2 regions of the Paenibacillus sp. P13VS genome follow, and region 1 is predicted to be linked to the other one. Evidence: predicted binding sites of a transcription regulator. Region 1 holds the regulator's gene; the other holds the start of a gene.
The links. Region 1 encodes CtsR, which represses protease genes until heat stress. Its sites were predicted from a motif close to ATGGTCAATAAAGGTCAAACA; they were not measured.

Region 1 (8,764 bases):
ATGTAGCGCTTGATTTCCGTTTTGATGCGCATCACCATTTCCGTACGCTGAATGACATTTACCACTTCAGGAATCGTGACAAGTTCTTCGAACTCCGAGGCACTTAGATTCGTAAGGGATTGGGTAAGTACAGCTTTGTACTTCTCCAGCGTTTGAATCGCCTGGTTAGCCTTCGTCAGAATAACGCCAATTTCCTTGAGCGAATATCTAAGAGTTCCCTGATATAAGGTAATAATATTCCGGCGCTGCGAGATAGATACGACCAATTTGCCTGTTTGCTTGGCTACACGTTCTGCTGTCCGGTGACGGATCCCTGTCTCAGAGGATGAGATGGAGGAATCCGGAATAAGCTGGGTGTTGGCATACAGAATACGCTTCAGGTCCTCGCTAAGAATGATGGCACCGTCCATCTTGGCGAGTTCATATAGATAGTTGGGGGAGAAATCGCAATTGATCGAGAAACCCCCGTCGACCACTTCCATTACTTCAGGGCTGTATCCTACAACAAGCAGTGCCCCTGTCTTGGCGCGCAGCACGTTCTCCAGACCTTCGCGGAAAGGTGTACCTGGTGCGATCAGCCTCAACAATTCATTCATATTATCCAGTTGGCTTGAATCTTTCATCTTGTTATGCCCCCTAATCTAAAGCAACCGCTAGTGCATCTGCCACGGTATTCACACCGATCAATTGTATCCCGCGAGGATGTTTCCAGCCCTTTAAGCTTTTCTCCGGTAAAATGACTCGTTTGAAGCCCAGCTTCTCGGCTTCCTTCACACGTTGTTCAGCCCGCGAAACGGCCCGAACCTCACCTGTCAAACCAATTTCGCCAAATATTACGTCATCTGGCTTGGTCGGCACATCCCTCAGACTGGATGCTATGCTGACGGCAACCGCCAAATCCACCGCCGGTTCATCGAGCCGAACTCCCCCGGCCACATTCAGGTACGCATCCTGCGTTTGCAAAAACATGCCCATCCGCTTCTCAAGCACGGCAATAATCAGGTTCAGCCTGTGATGATCTATCCCTGTTGCCATACGGCGGGGAGACGGGAAATGTGTTGCAGAGATGAGCGCCTGCAGCTCAACCAGCATCGGTCTAGTGCCTTCCATACTTGCAACTACCGTAGAACCCGCTACACCGAGCGGTCGTTCCGACAAAAAGAGTTCGGAAGGATTGCCCACTTCACGCAAGCCATCTTCGCCCATTTCGAAAATACCAATCTCATTGGTTGAACCGAAACGGTTTTTAACCGCACGTAACAGTCTATACGTATGATGACGTTCCCCTTCAAAGTAAAGAACACAGTCCACCATGTGTTCCAGCATACGTGGACCAGCGATTGCTCCTTCTTTCGTAACATGCCCCACAAGCACGGTTGCAATGCCTCGGCCTTTCGCAATCCGCATAAACCGAGAAGTGCATTCCCTTACCTGTGCTACGCTACCGGGTGCACTGGTGACTTCTGGGAGATATACCGTCTGAATAGAGTCGATGACAAGAAAATGCGGCTGGATCTGCTCCACCGCTTCCTCTACACGTTCCATATTCGTTTCACACAGCACATACAGTTCAGGAGAGAGTGCATCCAGACGGTCAGCCCGCAATTTGGTCTGTTTCACCGATTCCTCACCCGAAACATATAACACGCGCAAGCCCGAATGCGTTAGAGCATGCGAGGTTTGCAGCATCAGCGTTGATTTTCCGATTCCCGGATCTCCGCCTACCAGCACGAGAGAACCCGGAACAATTCCGCCACCCAATACCCGGTTCAGCTCTCCGATTCCAGTCTGCACACGCGGTTCCTGACCGCTATCTATATCTATGATGGGAAGCGGTTTATCTTTACTGTCAAAGAGGGGGGAATTTCTCCCTTGTGTTTTGACAACCGTTTCCGTTTCTTCCACCATGGAATTCCATGACTGACACCCCGGACATTTGCCGTACCATTTGGGGGCTTCATAACCACATTCCGTACATTGAAACTTGGTTTTAACTTTGGCCACTTCAGCACTCCTAGGATTTATTTTATAACAGCATTTTGCATTTTTCGACGAATTTTGCCCTGAATTTCTGACGTGCAGGGTTAATAAAAGTTTACCATTGTTTGAGATTTTTCGTAAAGGATTATCGTAAACTTTACACATGTTCCTTGGACAACAATAAAATAAAAAATCCTCTCCGGCCGAAGCCGGAAAGGATCATAAACCATTTCTCAGGTTTGAAATTTGCTTATTTGGTTTCGATTTCTTCATTGGAAGGAACAGCAGCTTCCTTTTTGGTTACGGACAGGGCACCATTCTCTTCGTCGATCAACAACGAATCGCCTTTGGTTACCGTACCTGTAAGCAATTCTTCAGACAATTTGTCTTCAATATGCTTCTGGATTGCCCGGCGAAGCGGACGAGCACCGTAAGCTGGATCGAAGCCTGCTTTGGCCAGGAAGGCCTTGGCGTTGTCTGTAAGCTCGAAGTCGACTTCATATTCACGCAGACGTTTCCGGAGCTCCTCGCTCATGAGGGAGACAATCTCAGCAATGTGTTTCTCTTCAAGAGAGTGGAATACGATGATCTCATCAATCCGGTTAAGGAACTCTGGACGGAAGCTTTTCTTCAGCTCATCCATGACTTTACCCTTCATGTTATCGTAATCCGCACCTGCATCCACAACAGCGGTGAAGCCGAGTGTAGAGTTACGTTTAATCGCTTCGGCACCCACGTTGGATGTCAGAATGATCAAAGTGTTGCGGAAATCCACGACACGACCTTTTGAGTCTGTCAGACGACCATCCTCAAGCACTTGCAGCAAGATGTTGAATACTTCCGGATGTGCTTTCTCGATTTCGTCGAGCAGGACTACGGAATACGGTTTGCGACGAACTTTCTCTGTCAACTGACCGCCTTCTTCGTAACCCACATATCCTGGAGGCGCTCCAACGAGTCTTGAAGTCGAGTGTTTCTCACCATACTCGGACATGTCGATCCGGATCACTGCATTTTCATCGCCGAACATAGCTTCAGCAAGCGCACGAGCCAGCTCGGTTTTACCTACCCCGGTAGGACCGAGGAAGATGAAGGATCCCATTGGACGTTTTGGATCTTTCAATCCAGCACGAGCACGGCGAACCGCACGGCTGACTGATTTCACGGCTTCATCCTGACCGATAACACGTTCATGCAGAATGGATTCCAGATTCATCAGGCGTTGTGTCTCTTCTTCTTTCAGCTTGTTCACCGGAATTCCTGTCCAGTTGGCTACCACTTGTGCGATATCCTCAGGCGTTACTTCGGAATCGGTGCGACCTTGTTTTTCTTTCCATTGGTTCTTCGTTACATCCAGCTCTTCACGGATTTTTTGTTCCGTATCACGCAGAGCTGCTGCTTTTTCGAACTCCTGGCTTTGGACCGCTGCGTCTTTTTCCTTACGGATATCTTCGAGACGGCTTTCCAGCTGTTTCAGGTTCGGCGGAATAGTGTATGAGTTCAATCTTACTTTGGAACCCGCTTCATCAATCAGGTCAATCGCTTTGTCTGGCAGGAAACGATCTGTGATGTAACGGTCAGACAATTTAACCGCCTGTACAATCGCTTCGTCCGTAATTTTCACACGGTGGTGGGCTTCATAACGATCACGCAGGCCGTGCAAAATTTGAATAGCTTCTTCCGGAGAAGGCTGATCTACAGTAATCGGTTGGAAACGACGCTCAAGCGCTGCATCCTTCTCGATATATTTGCGGTATTCATCCAGGGTTGTTGCCCCGATGCATTGCAATTCTCCACGAGCCAGAGCCGGTTTCAAAATGTTCGAAGCATCAATGGCGCCCTCAGCTCCGCCTGCACCGATCAGGGTGTGCAATTCGTCGATGAACAGGACAATGTTACCTGCCTGACGAATCTCATCCATGATTTTTTTCAAACGATCCTCAAACTCACCACGGTACTTCGTTCCGGCAACAACAGAACCCATATCCAGGGTCATGACACGTTTGTCGCGCAAAGTCTCCGGAATTTCGTTGGCGATGATTTTCTGTGCAAGACCTTCAGCAATCGCTGTTTTACCTACACCAGGTTCACCGATCAATACCGGGTTGTTCTTGGTACGACGGCTCAATACTTGAATGACACGCTCGATTTCTTTACTGCGGCCGATAACCGGATCCAGGTTGTTCTCCTTCGCATAAGCGGTAAGATCACGTGCCAGACTGTCCAGTGTTGGTGTACTTACATTAGCAGGCGTTCCATTATGACTGGATACAGCCTCACTGCTGCCAAGCAGTTGCAGCACTTGTTGACGTGCTTTGTTCAAACTAATACCAAGGTTGTTCAGCACACGTGCTGCAACGCCCTCGCCTTCACGAATCAATCCGAGCAAGATATGCTCTGTACCTACATAGGTGTGGCCCAATTTGCGAGCCTCATCCATGGACAGTTCAATTACTTTTTTCGCACGAGGCGTATATGCAATGTTCGTAGGTTGCTCTTGACCGCGGCCAATCAGCGTTTCTACTTCATCTTGAATTTTTTCCAATCCGAGTCCCAGGCCGATCAGCGCTTTGGCTGCGATGCCTTCGCCTTCACGAATGAGGCCGAGCAAAATGTGCTCTGTACCGATGTTATTATGACCGAGACGGACAGCTTCTTCCTGCGCGAGTGCGAGCACCTTTTGGGCCCGTTCCGTAAATCTTCCAAACATCATATCTCCTGCACCTCCATGGTTTTGGATAAAACGTGGGCCTTGTTCATGATCCCGACGTATAATTCATATCATTCTTGTTTGCAGCCATGCTGCGAATAAAGTCATTTGGCATTTAGTCCAATGCCCGTTTTATATAAAGCCGCAGATGCGGCATGAAACCTTAATATTAAATTTGACGAAAACAATTACTAGGATTGACTGGCTGCATTGATCGTATCACGAATCAACTGAGCCCGGTAGATGTCACGCTCATCTGTGCGCATATCTTCTCCGAATGTTTTCTGCAAAAAGCCTGGTTGTGTCATCACGTTTAACTCATTCATTACCGTAATGGACAATCCATTCAACAGCCCCAGATCTACACCTAAGCGAACATCCGAGAGACGCTGTGCGGCTTCCTTGGAATCCATAATGGCTGCGTGGGACAAAATCCCATATGAACGCATCACTCTATCGGTAATCCGCAGTCTCGAGTCGGAAATTAACCGCTCTCTGGCTGTACGTTCATGCCCAATCATCTGCAGCACTACGCTGTGCAGATTATCGATAACCTCTTGTTCCGTCTGTCCAAGCGTAATTTGATTGGAGATCTGGAAAAGGTTGCCCATCGCTTCGCTGCCTTCGCCATATATCCCACGCACGGTTAACCCCACTTGAGAAACAGCTGTCAGGATGCGTCCAATCTGCTGTGTCATCACCAGCGCAGGCAGATGCATCATTACAGATGCTCTTACCCCTGTACCTACATTGGTAGGACAGCTGGTCAGGTACCCTCTGCGATCATCAAAGGCATAATCCACATGCGCTTCAAAAGCATCATCTATGGCGGAAGCTTTCTCCCAGGCTTCTTTCACCTGGAACCCCGGATAGAGGCATTGGATACGAAGATGGTCTTCTTCGTTAATCATAATACTGATGGATTCATCCTCACTGAGAATAACCGCACCATTTTTTGATTCGTTCACAAGACTGGGGCTAATTAAATGCTTCTCCACCAGCACCCGCTTATCGAGATCATCAATATCCATCAGGTCCAAGGTATGGAAATCTCCAAAGGCATGAACGTCATCATATTGAAGTACTTCGCTCAGCTTATTCAGCACTTCTTCCGATTGCTCATTGGAAGCAAGCATTGGAAATGGGTAATGCTGAAGATTACGTGCGATCCGGACACGGCTGCTAATGACGATTTCGGAATCAGCCGCTTCACTGCGCATCCAGTCGCTGAGCGCCTTCTCTGTAAAGCGCAGATTAGGCATTACGCGTCCCTCCTACTCATGACAAACTCTACTCCTGAGCTATTTCTTTTTCAAGTTCCCTGATCTGGTCACGGATTTGAGCAGCCTCTTCAAATTCCTCCTGGGCGATACTCTCCTGAAGATCGCGTTTCAGGTCGGCAATCTGCCGCTTCACTTTAATGCGACCACCAGCTCGTGCAGGCACTTTGCCCACATGGGTTGTGCTGCCATGAACCCGTTTGAACAACGGATCCAGACGACTGTCAAAATATTTATAACAAGAACTGCAGCCGAATCGGCCGATTTTGCTAAACTGTGAGTAAGTCATGCCGCACTCTTCACAGCGAAGAGTCTGAGCAGGGGGAGCCCCGGCATTTCCATTCTTAGGTTCGAAATCAAGCAAGCCGGACAACAGGTTGTGAATGGAAAATCCATTCGATGTTCCCGGAATCATTTCTCCCTTTTCACGGGCACATGACTCACAAATATGGAATTCCGTCTTTTCTCCATTCACGATTTTAGTGAAATGAAGAGTCGCCGGACGTTTGTCGCATTCTTGGCACAGCATTTAGGATGTACCTCCTTGATCCCGATAGGTTTTCATTTACCGAGCAAAGATATTAACATCGCCTTTAACATTCTGGCACGAATTTGATCCCGGTAAGGAAGTTTGACCAATAAAATTTCTCTTGATACAGCTGCACGCATCAACCCAGCTTCCCTTTTACTCAGGAAACGTGCTTCCTCCAGCTGATAAATCAAGCCTTCGGCAGCTGTCTGTCCAATCTCATCCCCGATGCTATGGTGCAGATGATTATGCAAAGCAGAGTGGGCCGGCAATTCAATCCGCTGTATGCGGACATAACCGCCACCACCACGTTTACTCTCGACCAAATATCCCTTTTCAAGAGTAAAGCGTGTGCTTATTACATAGTTGATCTGGGATGGTACGCATGAGAATTGATCTGCAAGATCATTGCGCTGAATTTCAACCATTCCTTCGGGACTTTCATGCAAAATACTCTTCAGATATTGTTCGATAATATCAGAGATATTACGCATCCACTCATCCTCCACTGTCTGAAACGTTAAGTCAATAAGGACCCACACGCCCCCACAGAGTACACCTTCTCAACCCATTTAACCAATCGGAGAAACGACGAATCTTGATTTCCACTGGCTTATTCGGGAGAGCAAGGACGCACGAAGGTCCTCTTGGTACTGCCTCTTTCCGATGATATCCATCGTTCATGAAATGTGTCTCATCACCGGAATGTAGAAAGAAAGCTACGTAAGTATTTAACCTTCAGTTGACTTTGACTTTCTTTGACTTTATATACATTATAGCATATTTTGTGGTTTTGCCAAGTGGGGTCACTATTCATTTTTTACGATTTTACACGAAATATTCCCCGGACACAAAAAAACCTCTCCAAAAAATCCGGAGAAGTTCATTTGTCTCACTGTAGCACTGTTTTTCTATTGATATGAAAAGGGAAGGCACCCAGTATAAAGTGGCTTCGGATATACTCATGAACACATTTGAAAAATCAGAAGAAATCAAGCAGATAAGTTTCCCGTTCAGGGATCGTATGCTCTAACGCAGTAATGACTTCTGCCGGGCCGTGGATTCGACCCATTTGAGCCATCTCTGCTGGTCGTCTATATCCCATAAGCATCGCGGTAAGAGCTTGAATGTTGACCTTAAGTGTCTGCTCTTCCAAGACAGTTTCGGATGTTTTCCATATGGAGGCTGTACCATTCATTGCTACATTCAACTGCCATACGCCTTCATTCCAAGGAGCATAAGCATCCTCTACCTGAAGATTAATCTGTACCGGTGAGTCCTGGCTCGCAAAAGGGTATTGCGAAATAAACTGCTCCACACTTACAATCCGTGCCATGAAGTAAGGTACGATCTCCTGCTGTATTCGTGGATTATCCAGTTGAAAGGCAAGTGTATCACTCGCAGGTGCCTGCAGGGTCACCTCTTCAATCATTGAATCGTGATTTGCAATAAAGGTCCAGAGCGCTTGTCTGGCTTCTTCATTGAGATAAATGATCTCATCAATGGCAAACTTACGTTCTTTCACTTCATACAGTAGGTATCCTTGGGCTTGTCCTGCCTCATCCAGATAGACTGCCTTCTGGCTGGTTCCATCCGTGAGCACCGAGTTCTCCCACCATGAATCATCACGAACGAGAGTTCCGTTATAGCGTTCCGCATATGAGCTGTAAACTTCTTTTAATATATCAAGACCAGGATCACCACGCCGAATGTTACCTGGTGTAGCTTTTTTCGCCGGCAAATGAGCAACAGGCGCTTTATATTTTTTATATTCAATGTAGGTTTCCCATCCATACTTCCGGTAAAAGGCAAATGAGAATGGATGCAAAAACGAAATGCTTTGTTTATTCCGGTTCATCTCTTCAAGTGCATGCTTTAAAAGCCCAGCAACCCAACCCTTGCGCCGATACTCTGGCCAAGTGGCCACCCCAGCAATCCCACCCATCTCAAAGGCTCTGCCATGAATGTAGGTTTGAAAAGGGATGATATGCAGCTTGGCACCAAGCTCGCCTTCCTCATATACGCCCCAGATATCCTGTGAAGCGAATCGATACCGCTGTCTTTCTTTACGTTCCTCACTTAATACATACTGAAAAGCATACTGGGAGAGGGCAATACTGGATTCAAAATCCTCTGCGGTCAACTTGCGAATGTCCATGTTAATTCTGCACCCCGTTCTCTAGAATAGTAAGTGGCTTCAATCGTATCCTGAAATGTGATGTATGTATCTTCTATGAGTGTGTCAGAGGCGTCGTACAAAGTCAA
Region 2 (8,764 bases), on a different contig from region 1:
GGCATACTCTCTGCTTAAAAAGCATTTTCAAGTGCATACGGAATTGCTTGTCCGCAAAAAGATGCGGCTGAAAAAGAACAATGTGTATATTGTTCGAATTCCGTCCATGGTACAGGAGATATTAAAGGATCTGTACATTGTATCGGAAGGCTTTTTGTTTACTCCAGGAATTAATCAGGAGCTGTTACGGAAAAACTGTTGTAAACGGGCTTATCTACGCGGCGCGTTTATGGCGGGTGGCTCGGTCAACAACCCTGAAGGATCCTCGTATCACCTGGAGATCGCATCCATGTATGAAGAGCACTGTCAGGCCCTCGTGGATCTGGCCAATGAATTTCATCTTAATGCCCGGTGTATAGAACGCAAAAAAGGATTCATCCTATACATTAAGGAAGGCGAGAAAATTATTGAGCTGCTCAGCATCATTGGTGCGCATCAGGCCTTGTTCAAGTTTGAGGATGTACGGATTATGCGGGATATGCGTAATTCCGTTAACCGGATCGTCAACTGTGAGACAGCTAATCTGAACAAGACGATCGGAGCTGCAGTGAGACAGATCGACAATATCAAGCTGCTGCAAAAGGAAGTCGGTTTGGAGTCTTTGCCTGAGAAGCTGCGTGAAGTCGCAGAGGTTAGACTGGCGCATCCTGACATTAACCTGAAGGAAGTTGGCGAGCTGTTAAAAGGTACCGTCAGCAAATCGGGTGTCAACCATCGGCTTCGTAAGATTGACGAGTTGGCTGAGAAAGTGCGGAATGAACGTCACGGTTAACGGATTGGACCTGGTTGAATAATCAGAAATGTGCTGGTTTTTTTTCTTCTAGTGTCCTGCGCGGGTTAATGGTATAATGTTATAAATATAATTGTGTATTTAATGTCTAGATTTCTAATAGGGGGTAAGTTTCCATGACAAAGCACCCGGTAGTTGTCCGTTTGAAAACGGGTCTCCATGCCAGACCTGCGGCACTGTTCGTTCAAGAAGCGAATAAGTACTCATCTGAAGTGTTCGTCGAGAAGGACGACAAAAAAGTTAATGCAAAAAGTATCATGGGGATCATGAGCCTTGCAATCAGTACTGGTACAGAAATCCAAATTAGTGCTGAAGGCGCGGACGCCGAACAGGCTGTAAACGCTTTAGTGAGTTTGGTGAGCAAGGAAGAACTTGAAAACCAATAAGATATGATTAACATGACATGAAGAAGTCCCGCAAGGGGCTTTTTTGCGTTATGGGCATAATCAAGTGCAACATTTTGGAAAATGTCTCCGTCTGTTAAGGTATCAAAATGCTTTGAGATTGAGATCTTAGACATAAGGAGGCTATGCGTAATGGGTAAACGATGGATGAAACCGTTTGGTGCGGTATTGGTGGCGGGAACATTGCTCGTGGGTGGTACAGCGTGGGTGGCACCGGGGAGTTATGCCTATGCTGCAGAAGTACAAGGGGTACAGCAAAATGTGATTAATGTAGTGGGCAAAGGCGAGATTCAGGTAAAGCCGGATATCGCTTATCTATCGATCGGAGTGAATAGCACAGCTGAGACAGCAGCCTCCGCCCAGAAGGCAAATGCAGCAAAAATTCAAAAGGTATCCAACCTGCTGAAGAATACGTGGAAAATCAGTGCAGACGATATTCAGACCAGTCAATTCTATGTACAGCCAAACTATACGTATAGCGATAAAGAAGGTCAGAAAGTTAAAGGCTATACCGCTCATCATACGCTGACGATTACGTACCGCGAAATGGACAAGATTGGTGAACTGCTGGATGCTGCTTCACAGGCAGGTGCCAACAATATCGAGAATGTACGCTTTACGGTAGAAAATCCGGAAAACTTCGAAGCACAAGTGATCGAGAAGGCTGTAGCCAATGCAGATGTAAAAGCAGCAGCGATTGCCAAGGCGGTTAAACGTCAATTGGGTGCTGTGTTGTCTGTAACTCAAGGTGATGGCAATGTGCCTGTGCTCTATGCAACAGAAAGTTCGACGGCCAAGGACATGGCAATGTCTGCTGCTGGTACAGAAATTGAAACAGGTCAGGTAAAAGTAAGCACGACGCTTAACATTACGTATGAAATGAAATAAACCTAGACGTAGATGAAGATATGAAGAGACTGTGTCCAATTGGGCAGGGTCTCTTTTGTTATATAGAGGAGCTTTAAAGAAGTTTGGTATTAACATCCTTGCTTTAACCAGAATAATGAGGAATCATTTGATGTCTTTTTTGTATATTTGTTCGTGACAAAACCTTTACCAAATGGATTTGGATTGAACAACATTGTAACGGGTGCTGTAAACCTTTCCTGAATTGGGTTAATTATAATAAAGAGGTGAGCGTATGAGATATGCGATCAGGATACATACGCAATAAACCATAGGCAAATTCGAGAGGAGTTTTATATATGACATCATGGAAAAAGTGGACAAGTGCATTACTCGCAGCAGGAATTATTGTAGGTAGTGGGGCGGTATGGCAGGATAACTCCGTGCAAGCAGCTTCGGTTACGTCAAAAGTTACGGCATCCACAGATGTTACATTGAAGTCTGCAGGCAAAACGTTGACACAAAAGGGTCTTCTACAAGGTGGATCCACGTGGGTATCACTCACTGCTGTTAAAGATGTGGCTGGTGGTACATTAACCTATAACGCAAAAACAAAAGAGTACGCACTGACTGCAGCGAATAACACGATGAAAATCAGCCTGGCGGACGGTGAACCGTCGCTAAGAGTAAATAATTATTATCCTAACGTTGAAGCGAAGCTGATCAAGGGACGTCTGTACATTCCTTTTTCGGCGATGAGAGATTATCTGGGGGTTCAAGGCAGCTGGGATGGTAAAACCAAAACACTGTCGCTGAGCAAAGTGAAGCAAAATAGCGTGAAAGTGAAATCAGCAAACGTGAAAGTGAATATCAAAAATGCTGAGGTAGATATTCAATATCCGCAGGTGAGTGGACTTGCTAGCGATGAGGCCGAAGCGGCAATCAACAAAGTGTTGAAAGACGAAGTGGATACATTCGTAACTGCTTTCAAGAAGCAAACGGCAGAATACGGAACGGCAGCAGCCAACCGTCCATATGCATTTGAGAGCACCTATGTGGTGACGTACAACGAGAACGGCGTGCTGGGATTGGTTACTCAGCGTTATGAAGATTATGCCGGAGCCCACGGGATGACTACTCGGACAGGTCACACCTTTGCGCTGGATACAGGTAAAGAGCTAAGTCTTGATGATGTGCTGCAAAACAACAAAACAATGCGCGATACGCTTGGCAAAAAGGTTGGGGAGCAACTTAAGGCTCGCGGTGGTTACCTGGACGGCTATAAAGGTCTGAACAAGGACCAGGACTTCTATGTAACGCCTACAGGGGTAGTTGTATTCTTCCAACTGTATGAATACACTGCTTATGCAGAAGGTTTCCCGGAATTCTCGTTTACGTACAAAGAGTTACTCCCTAAAGGTACACAGCCATTCAGTGGAATTGCAGCAGAGTAATTATTCGATATCATTCTATAAAAAGAGCGCCCCTCGTCATGTTCATGACAAGGGGCGCTTCTTTGTAGTAGGAACGGGTCAATCAATTCACCTGTTCCTATCTTCAATATACAGTTACCTCGGCTTATACGCCTTGGGAGCCAACGTTTGCGATGACTTTATCAATGATACCGTAATCGGCAGCTTCAGCAGCACTCATGAAGTAGTCACGGTCTGTATCTTTCTCGATGCGCTCCAGTGGTTGACCTGTGCGCTCAGCGATGATGCGGTTCAAGGTATCACGCATTTTCAGAATGCGGCGGGCACGGATTTCAATATCCGAAGCCTGACCTTGTGCGCCGCCCAGCGGCTGGTGAATCATGATCTCACTGTTAGGCAGTGCAAAACGTTTGCCTTTTGCACCTGCATTGAGCAAGAAAGCGCCCATGGAAGCAGCCATACCTACACAGATGGTAGATACATCAGGTTTGATAAATTGCATTGTATCGTAAATGGCCATACCGGCTGTGATGGATCCGCCTGGGCTGTTGATGTATAGATGAATGTCTTTCTCCGGATCTTCCGCAGCGAGGAACAACATCTGTGCCATGATGGCATTCGCAACAACGTCATTTACATCGCTGCCTAGAAAGATAATACGATCCTTCAGCAATCTGGAATAGATGTCATAGGCGCGCTCACCGCGGTTGCTCTGTTCAACGACCATAGGAATATAACTCACGTGAAAAACCTCCTCGGAAATGTACATGGAATAGTGTATCTATTTAAACTGTTACCGTATTACCCACATCATAAACAATTTCAAACAAAAAGTCAAAGAAAGTCAAACTAACTTTGAAAAAAAAGAAACCTTTACGGTTCCATTGGTTAAAAGGGTTATGAGCTGCTAATCAAGAATGGCGCGCCCGCCAAGAATCGAACTTGGATCTCAGGCTTCGGAGGCCTACGTCATATCCATTGGACCACGGGCGCACGTTGATGTGACAGCAATAATGATTATAGCTCATGGCATTCTGAATTGCAAGAGATATGATCAAGCTTATGGTTTGGATTGACCTGAAATTGATCATGATGATGAAGAATGGATAAAGAAAGCATTTAAGTAAATGCTAAGAGAAGTTTTGGACAGGTTGCATGAAGCACAATCCTGGAGTCAGTAGAAGCGATATATAGATGAGAAATTTGGTTTTCTTCTATATATGGTATGAATGTGGCTGCGCGTTCCTGTGGAAGTTGGAGATTGTGAAAATAAGCGCGTACAATGGGCCAAAACGTTGTGAAATAAGGCTTTTGAAACACTTGCATGTCACGTCAGTTTTAGGTAGAATAGACGTGGGACTTAAAAAGTTAACCCGGGACATTTTAGGGCCATGAAAGAGAGCTTGGAACGAGAAGCTTGCGGGAGTGGAAAGCATGCGAACGATTTTAGAAGTGCAAAAGCAGCTTCTGCCTGATCTCATGGATGTTTTGAAGAAGAGGTATACGATTCTACACCAGATCATGTTATCGGATGTGATCGGGAGAAGGACGTTAGCCAATTCCATGCAGATGACCGAGCGGGTTCTGAGGGCTGAGACCGATTTGTTAAAGGCTCAGGGACTTATTGAAATTGACAGTGCGGGGATGAAGATCAGTGAGGCAGGGCATGATCTGCTGCAGCAGTTAGAGCCAGTAGCCAAAGAGCTGTTCGGATTATCCGAGCTGGAAGAACGCATCAAGCAAGCCTACGGTCTGCAAAAGGTAGTTGTCGTTCCCGGCGATTCGGACATTTCTCCATTTGCCAAACGGGAACTGGGTAAGGCTGGAGCGAAGGCTCTTAGTCAAGTAATGAATGATAACGACGTTGTTGCCGTTACAGGCGGATCAACAACGGCAGGAGTAGCAGAGCAGCTGACTCCGCCAACTTCGCTAAAAGGTGTCTGGTTCGTACCGGCACGCGGCGGTTTGGGAGAAAGCCTCGAAATTCAGGCCAATACGATTGCATCGACAATGGCAAAACGGGTAGGAGCACAATACAAACTCCTGCATGTACCGGATTTGCTGAGTGATCATGCCTATGAATCGTTAATTCAGGACCCAAGCGTCCAGGAGATTCTCCAGCTGATCAGACAGTCACGCATCGTAATTCACGGAATCGGTGATGCCGTGGAGATGGCACGAAGACGCAAACTTGCAACGGAGATCATTGAAGAGCTTCAGGAGCAAGGAGCCGTATCTGAATCCTTCGGTTATTATTTTAACGATCAGGGTGAAGTGGTACACACCATGCTAACTCTGGGCATGCGACTTCAGGATATTGAACGGACCGATGTGGTAATTGGAATTGCGGGCGGCAAAAGTAAAGCGGCTGCCATTCATTCCGTACTGCGATTCGGGCAGGAAGATATTCTGATTATTGATGAGGCAGCTGCCGAAGTCATCGTTGCCGAAATGGAATAAAGATTTTTCTTTTACCACAACTCTTGTTGTCTTGACGGACTTCACCGTCTGTCTTGAATATATAGCTTCATAAAAAAATTAAATCAAAACTTGGGAGGAACTTACTCATGATTAAAGTAGGTATTAACGGTTTTGGACGTATTGGTCGCTTGGCATTCCGCCGTATTCAAAATGTAGAGGGCATTGAAGTAGTAGCAATCAACGACTTGACTGACGCTAAAATGCTGGCTCATTTGCTTAAATATGATACAACTCAAGGTCGCTTCGATGGCGATGTTGAAGTACACGACGGCTTCTTCAAAGTGAACGGCAAAGAAGTTAAAGTACTGGCTAACCGTAACCCAGAAGAACTTCCTTGGGGCGACCTGGGCGTAGACATCGTTCTGGAATGTACTGGATTCTTCACAACTAAAGAAGCAGCTGAGAAGCACCTTAAAGGCGGCGCTAAAAAAGTTGTTATCTCCGCACCAGCTACTGGCGACATGAAAACCATCGTTTACAACGTAAACCATGAAATCCTCGACGGTACTGAAACTGTAATTTCCGGCGCATCTTGCACAACTAACTGCCTGGCTCCTATGGCAAAAACACTGCAAGACAAATTCGGAATCGTTCAAGGTTTGATGACTACAATTCACGCTTACACTGGCGACCAAAACACATTGGATGCTCCACACCCTAAAGGTGACTTCCGTCGTGCTCGCGCAGCAGCTGAAAACATCATCCCTAACACAACTGGTGCTGCTAAAGCAATCGGTTTGGTTATCCCTGAACTGCAAGGTAAACTCGACGGTGCAGCTCAACGTGTACCAGTAGCTACTGGTTCCCTGACTGAGCTCGTAACTGTTCTTGGACAAAAAGTAACTGCTGACGAAGTTAACGCAGCAATGAAAGAAGCTTCCGATCCACAAACTTTCGGATACACTGAAGACGAAATCGTATCTTCCGATATCCAAGGTATCACTTTCGGTTCCCTGTTTGATGCAACTCAAACTAAAGTTCTGACTGTGGGCGACCAACAACTGGTTAAAACTGTAGCTTGGTATGACAACGAAATGTCCTACACAGCTCAATTGGTTCGCACTTTGGAGCACTTTGCAAAAATGATTAAGTAATATCTGCAATAACATAGAGCGGAAACAGATGCTATTGTTTCCGCTCTTTATCTATCAACATTTTGCAAATTTCTCAAAAACACCAGGGTTGACAGGGGATTTGGGCTCCTGATCGGTCCACCAAATACATGGGTGCGGAGGAAATACAGATGAACAAAAAAAGTGTACGCGATATCGAATTGACAGGAAAACGGGCTTTTGTCCGTGTAGATTTCAATGTGCCGCTCGAAGATGGTAAAATTACAGATGACAAACGTATTCGTGCAACACTGCCAACGATCAACTACTTGATCGAAAAAGGTGCGAAAGTCATTCTGGCGAGCCACATGGGTCGTCCAAATGGCGAAGTTGTGGAATCCTTGCGTTTGACTCCAGCGGCTGAGCGTCTGTCCGAGCTGCTTGGTAAAAAAGTGGTTAAAGCTGACGATTCCATCGGTGAAACTGTTAAAGCACAAGTTGCTGAACTGAACAACGGTGACGTCTTGCTGCTTGAAAACGTTCGTTTCCATGCAGGCGAAGAGAAAAACGATCCAGAACTGGCAAAACAATTTGCTGAACTGGCTGACGTTTTCGTTAACGATGCTTTCGGAGCGGCTCACAGAGCACATGCTTCAACAGAAGGTATCGCTCACTTGCTGCCAGCAGTATCCGGTCTGTTGATGGAGAAAGAACTTGAAGTGCTCGGCAAAGCCATTTCCAACCCTGAGCGTCCGTTCACTGCAATCATTGGCGGATCCAAAGTTAAGGACAAAATCGATGTAATCGACAACCTGCTTAACATTGCAGACAACGTAATCATCGGTGGAGGATTGTCCTATACATTCATGAAGGCTCAAGGCCACGAAGTAGGCCAATCCCTGTTGGATGAGTCCAAACTGGATGTAGCTCTGGGCTTCATCGAAAAAGCAAAAAAACTGGGTAAAAACTTCTATCTGCCAGTAGATATCGTCATTTCTGATGATTTCAGCGCTAACGCAAACACAAAAGTGGTTGAAGTTGGCGACATTCCTGCAGATTGGGAAGGTATCGACATCGGTCCTAAAACACGTGAGATCTATGCTGACGTTGTTAAAAACTCCAAACTTGTTGTATGGAACGGACCAATGGGCGTATTCGAAATCGAGCCTTTCTCCCACGGTACTCGTGCAGTGGCAGAAGCTTGTGCAACAACGGATGCTTACACAGTAATCGGTGGTGGCGACTCCGCAGCAGCAGCTGAGAAGTTCAAACTGGCTGATAAAATGGACCACATCTCTACAGGTGGCGGTGCATCACTGGAATTCATGGAAGGCAAAGTGCTTCCAGGCGTAGTTGCATTGAACGACAAGTAAGTTTTAAGCTATAGCATGAAGGAGTTGAAAACCATGAGAACACCGATTATCGCAGGTAACTGGAAAATGTTCAAAACGGTTTCCGAATCCAATGACTTCATTCAGGAAGTTAAAGGAAAAGCGGAAGTTGAAGGCGTAGAGACTGTAATCTGCGCACCGTTTACGAATCTGCCTACATTGGTAGAAGCTGTGAAAGGCACAAACATCAAAATTGGTGCTCAAAATCTTCACTTTGAAGACAACGGTGCATTCACTGGTGAAATCAGCGGCGTAATGCTGAAAGATCTGGGCGTGGATTATGTAATTATTGGTCACTCGGAGCGCCGTCAATATTTTGCGGAAACCGATGAGACTGTCAATAAAAAGCTGCATGCAGCATTCCGTC

Region 2: the regulator CtsR is predicted to act here: its motif matches at 4,304-4,324, upstream of clpP (ATP-dependent Clp endopeptidase proteolytic subunit ClpP).

The regions. Positions count from the first base shown of each region.
Region 1 is NZ_WYEV01000020.1:214-8,977, reverse strand. It holds gene disA (DNA integrity scanning diadenylate cyclase DisA) at 1-623, opposite strand, end outside; gene radA (DNA repair protein RadA) at 637-2,004, opposite strand; gene clpC (ATP-dependent protease ATP-binding subunit ClpC) at 2,231-4,693, opposite strand; gene GUA98_RS27830 (protein arginine kinase) at 4,882-5,952, opposite strand; gene GUA98_RS27825 (UvrB/UvrC motif-containing protein) at 5,981-6,499, opposite strand; gene GUA98_RS27820 (CtsR family transcriptional regulator) at 6,532-6,993, opposite strand; gene eis (enhanced intracellular survival protein Eis) at 7,482-8,657, opposite strand.
Region 2 is NZ_WYEV01000010.1:120,012-128,775, reverse strand. It holds gene whiA (DNA-binding protein WhiA) at 1-772, shown strand, start outside; gene GUA98_RS22810 (HPr family phosphocarrier protein) at 907-1,176, shown strand; gene GUA98_RS22805 (SIMPL domain-containing protein) at 1,327-2,082, shown strand; gene GUA98_RS22800 (PdaC/SigV domain-containing protein) at 2,400-3,494, shown strand; gene clpP (ATP-dependent Clp endopeptidase proteolytic subunit ClpP) at 3,619-4,215, opposite strand; tRNA gene GUA98_RS22790 (tRNA-Arg) at 4,392-4,466, opposite strand; gene GUA98_RS22785 (sugar-binding transcriptional regulator) at 4,908-5,933, shown strand; gene gap (type I glyceraldehyde-3-phosphate dehydrogenase) at 6,041-7,048, shown strand; gene GUA98_RS22775 (phosphoglycerate kinase) at 7,198-8,379, shown strand; gene tpiA (triose-phosphate isomerase) at 8,413-8,764, shown strand, end outside.